2 regions of the Paenibacillus sp. 23TSA30-6 genome follow, and region 1 is predicted to be linked to the other one. Evidence: riboswitches for the same ligand, from Rfam matches in the RefSeq annotation. Region 1 holds a riboswitch; the other holds the start of a gene.
The links. Region 1 has a riboswitch for thiamine pyrophosphate ahead of E0698_RS07555 (thiamine phosphate synthase). Riboswitches for the same ligand answer to the same signal wherever they lie in the genome.
Positions count from the first base shown of each region.

Region 1 (2,183 bases):
CTCCCAGTACGACAGCTGCCCCCGTATAAGCACGACAAAGCTGGGCAGGAGAAATCTGTGTCTCCTTTGATCGGTATATAGCCCCGATCACTTGACCATCCAAACCTGGAATTCGGCAGGCCAATTCTCTGGCATCCCACCACACAGGATGATCACCCTCTCGCGCAATAGCCGCATTCCAGCGTTTTTGCCCCTCTGCTTCCGAACGGAAGGGAGTCACAAATCCTTCTGTTCGGAATTCCACCGCAACACCAGACAAACGCTCCAGGTCACGAACCAGCTCGGGAAGTGCATCCCGGCTTGTGCGGGCGAACTGTGCCAACTCCGGGTCGGTGAATTCTTCACTCTCTGCTGCCAGCATCCCTACCGCAGCCCCTGAGGCTCCCCCGCCCGGAATGAATCGTTCCACCAATATCGTACTGCGACCCTCCTTGGCCACATGATAAGCAATGGAGCTACCGATGACACCTCCACCAATCACCAAGCATTCAGCGTGTCCAATAGCTTGTGCCTCTGTTTTTATCTCTGGCATATGTTCCATCTCTCCTCTCCCCTAAACGATTCTGCTTGCAGCGATCTCCTACTTTCGTTTCACCACTACAGGCTGTGCACTACCCGATCCGCCATTCGCTTGTACGCCATCGCAGCCGCAACGGGGGACTCAGCCTCCCAGATGCCAGACATCACCGCAATTCCGCTTGCACCCACAGTATACAGCTCGTGAATATGGCGTGGTTGTATGCCGCCTAGAGCAATTACAGGGATGCTCAGCAGCCTGCATATGCGCTCAAGCTGTACTATACCTCGCGGAGTGACCCCCGGCTTGCAGTGAGTCTCATACACATGACCATAGAGTACATAATCCGCTCCTGCCTGTTCGGCAGCCTGTGCCTCCTCCAAAGAATGCACCGACACCCCGCAGTGCGTACCCTCTGGAAGTATACTTTTGACATCCTCAACAGGTAATCCGTTAGCCGGTAGCTGGATAGCTCCAACGGAGGTAAGCAAAGCAACATCCACTCGGTCATTTACTGCAATTTGCTGTAAAGGAACTCCTCGATTCACCATACTGCGGGTTAAAGCAAGCAATTCAAATGCGCCCTTCTGCTTCAAGCGCACGTGTACATAATGAACATACGGATGAATAGCAGCAGCCACTTGGGCAGTATGTGCATGTGCACTGGAATCGCCTTCCATCGTAATTACGTGCAATTCGATCTCATTCTCACCTCACAATGGACTAAATGGTTGTAAGCTGACCCTGTATCTTTACAGTCTCATATCGTGCTATACGGTATGGACTAGCCACGTTTACCAGCAAAAAAATGAAGGGGTACGATATATGAATACGAACATATGAACACAAACGAAAACGCAAAAAAACCACTTCCCAAAGGAAGTGGTTTAACGTACGTCCAATAACCGAACGGACCATCATATCCGTATACGTATATTGTCCCACGAACAAACAAAGTAATGATTTTCGTTACCTCGTTTGTACGGCGCTCACTTCCCTACGCTGGCATAACCCAGATCAGGTGCAAAGGGTCCGAAATCCGTTTATTCCGTCTCAGCCGCATGGGCGGCTCCCCTAGTGTAACTATTTTATTGTATCAGCTAAAGATAGCTTAGCATATTTTCCTAATCCTGCAAACCCCGCTTCTTGTGAAGCTTGGTACAGAACTGGATATTTAGTTGACTTTACTTGACCATTCTTCCACATTCCACGTTTTGGTTACCCAATCCTCGTAAAAGTCCGGTTCGTGAGATACGAGCAATACCGTTCCTTTGTATTCCTTCAAGGCACGTTTCAGCTCATCCTTCGCTTTGATGTCCAAGTGATTAGTAGGCTCATCGAAAAGCACCCAATTGCTTTCCCGCATTAGCAGTTTGCATAGGCGGACTTTGGCCTGCTCACCACCACTGAGCGCGGATAGCGGACGGGTGATATGCTCATTTTTCAAACCGCAACGCGCCAAATGCGCCCGTACCTCATGCTGGTTCAAGTGCGGGAATTCATTCCACACATCCTCAATCGGTGTAACTTTCTCTGCGCGTACTTCTTGCTCAAAATAAGCCGGCTGCAAGAAATCCCCTTGATAGGTCTTGCCGCTGATCGGCGGAATTTTTCCCAGAATGGTTTTGAGCAATGTCGATTTACCGACACCATTGTAGCCCACAAT
Region 1 covers NZ_SLTL01000006.1:153,076-155,258, forward strand. Annotated here, with positions in the region: gene thiO (glycine oxidase ThiO) at 1-532, opposite strand, end outside; gene E0698_RS07555 (thiamine phosphate synthase) at 598-1,212, opposite strand; TPP riboswitch at 1,495-1,603, opposite strand; gene abc-f (ribosomal protection-like ABC-F family protein) at 1,692-2,183, opposite strand, start outside.

Region 2 (2,183 bases), on a different contig from region 1:
AATATGGTGGTTTAAGGGGGGGAGACCGCTTCGCGTTTCATTTGATCTTACGATCGCTGTTGCCGTGGGATTCTTTGAATAGTTTAAAAGGTGAGAATCCCACGGCAAAGGCGAACGCTGCGCTTCTTCAGATTCAAATGTAACGCTACGCTGCCAACCGCCTTAAAAGCAACATATTATCGGGTTTTGTTGGTGTGGAATTTTTACACATTTAGCGTTTTAACAAAATGATTAACGCTTGGGCAGGAAGTCGTTGGTAAAGGCTTTATCGACTTCCAAGGGTTTGCTGAGCAGCTTGCGCTCATACATCCAGTCGGAGTAGTTTTTCCATATCTCCGCTTTTTGTACGCCCCATTGGGTGGCATCGTCCTGATAACGTGGGCTTAGCCATTTTTGGCTGGCGAGCACCAGCTTTTTATCCAGCTCCGGAACCGCTTTGGTCAAGATGTCTGCGGCTTCTTCCGGGTGAGCGATGGTATATTCATAGCCTTGAGCGGTTGCGTCCATGAAGGACTTGACCAGCTCAGGATCATTTTTAATGGTCTGTTCGTTGCTCACGATGACAGGTGTATAGTAATCCAGGCTTTTGGAATAATCTTTTACATACAGCATATCCAGTGGCTCACCCCGTAATTGGGCTTCCATCCCGGTCCATGCGTAGAAAATCCAGGCAAAGTCGATATCCCGCTTCACGGCTGTAAAATAATCGGCATTGCCCATGTTGATGATCTTCACCTTGCTTACGTCGCCTTTGTCTGCGTCCATGATGGATTTCATGACCGCTTCTTCTACGGGCGAACCCCAGCCGCCGTAGGTTTTACCTTCAAAATCCTTCGGGCTCTTAATCCCGCGGTCAACCGGGGCTGCGAAGCCTGATGTATTATGCTGGATGACCGCAGCGATGGATACGAGCGGTACCCCTTGCGTACGAGCTTGTGTGACGCCCTCCTGATAGCTGATACCAAAAGGTACAGCATTGGAAGCAACCATTTGATCGGCTCCGCCTGAGCCGGGTTGAACGATCTGGACATTCAAGCCTGCTTTTTCATAAAATCCTTTGTCCTTGGCGACATAGAGGCCCGTATGATTCGTATTTGGCGTCCAGTCGAGCACGACTTTAACGTCCTTGAGTCCCTTTGTCGGGGAGGATGATTGGGTGTTGGCGGCAGGAGTCTCGCCTTGTGGGGCAGAGGGGGAGCTTCCGCCGCAGGCGGTCAGGGTCAGGGCCATTAACCACAGGCTGATCAGCCCGAGGCTTAACATTTTCATGCGCTTCATCGTTGTGTTCTCTCCTTTATTACCCGTAATCCGTCGGATCAGACAGCTTATGTTTCCCATTTCACAAAAATAACTTCTGCCGGACGCTATCTGTTCCAACAACATCATCTTCAACAAAAAAAGCGCCCCGATGTTCCGGGACGCTTGCGCATGTATATACCAAAGTAAGGGATGGGCCTGGTCAAAGAAAAGGCGCATCTTGCTTAAGCATTCCTACGCTGGCATTACCCAGATCAGGTTGTAAGGGTCAGTGTCTTGGGACACACTCTCAGCCGGCCGATTCCAGCACCCCTGGCATTGTATAGTCGAATGGGTTATTCATTCGGGTTTACTACGACGATTATATGCCTAGAAGGCGGGTCTGTCCAGCATATAGGAAGAAGTGGCGGTTCATTTGCCAAACGACAGGGTACACTTTTACTGTGAGCTTTGTTCTGAAAATGACCATGATTCAATCGCTTAAAGTTGTTTTTCAGAATAGCTACGCAGGTATGGTTTGATGAGCTGGTGTTGGATCATGGCATAGGCCTTCAAAGGAATTCTAATTTGCGAAAAGGAGTTGTTGTACCGTGGGTAAAACGGAATCATTGGATCGCAGCCAACTGGAACAAGCCATTGTAAAGGCTTTGGATAACAACAAATTTTGCTCGTTGGGTACGGTGGAGGGCGGCAAGCCGAAGGTACGCTATATGGCTCTTTTTAACGAAGGGTTGAACATCCATCTGGCGACAGATCGCAAAACACATAAGGTGGAGGAGCTCAAGGACAACCCAAACGCTTATCTGCTGCTGGGCTATGAGGTTGGCGGTACAAAGGAAGTCGTAGAGGTTGAGGCGACTGTCCGTGTAACGGCTGACGAGGGATTGCGCAAACAAGTGTGGAATGATTCGTTGAAGGAATGGTTT
Region 2 covers NZ_SLTL01000017.1:64,854-67,036, forward strand. Annotated here, with positions in the region: gene E0698_RS16450 (ABC transporter substrate-binding protein) at 232-1,278, opposite strand; TPP riboswitch at 1,472-1,581, opposite strand; gene E0698_RS16455 (pyridoxamine 5'-phosphate oxidase family protein) at 1,848-2,183, shown strand, end outside.
Region 2: it holds a riboswitch for thiamine pyrophosphate, as region 1 does, so the genes downstream of both, E0698_RS16450 (ABC transporter substrate-binding protein) here and E0698_RS07555 (thiamine phosphate synthase) in region 1, are expected to answer to the same signal.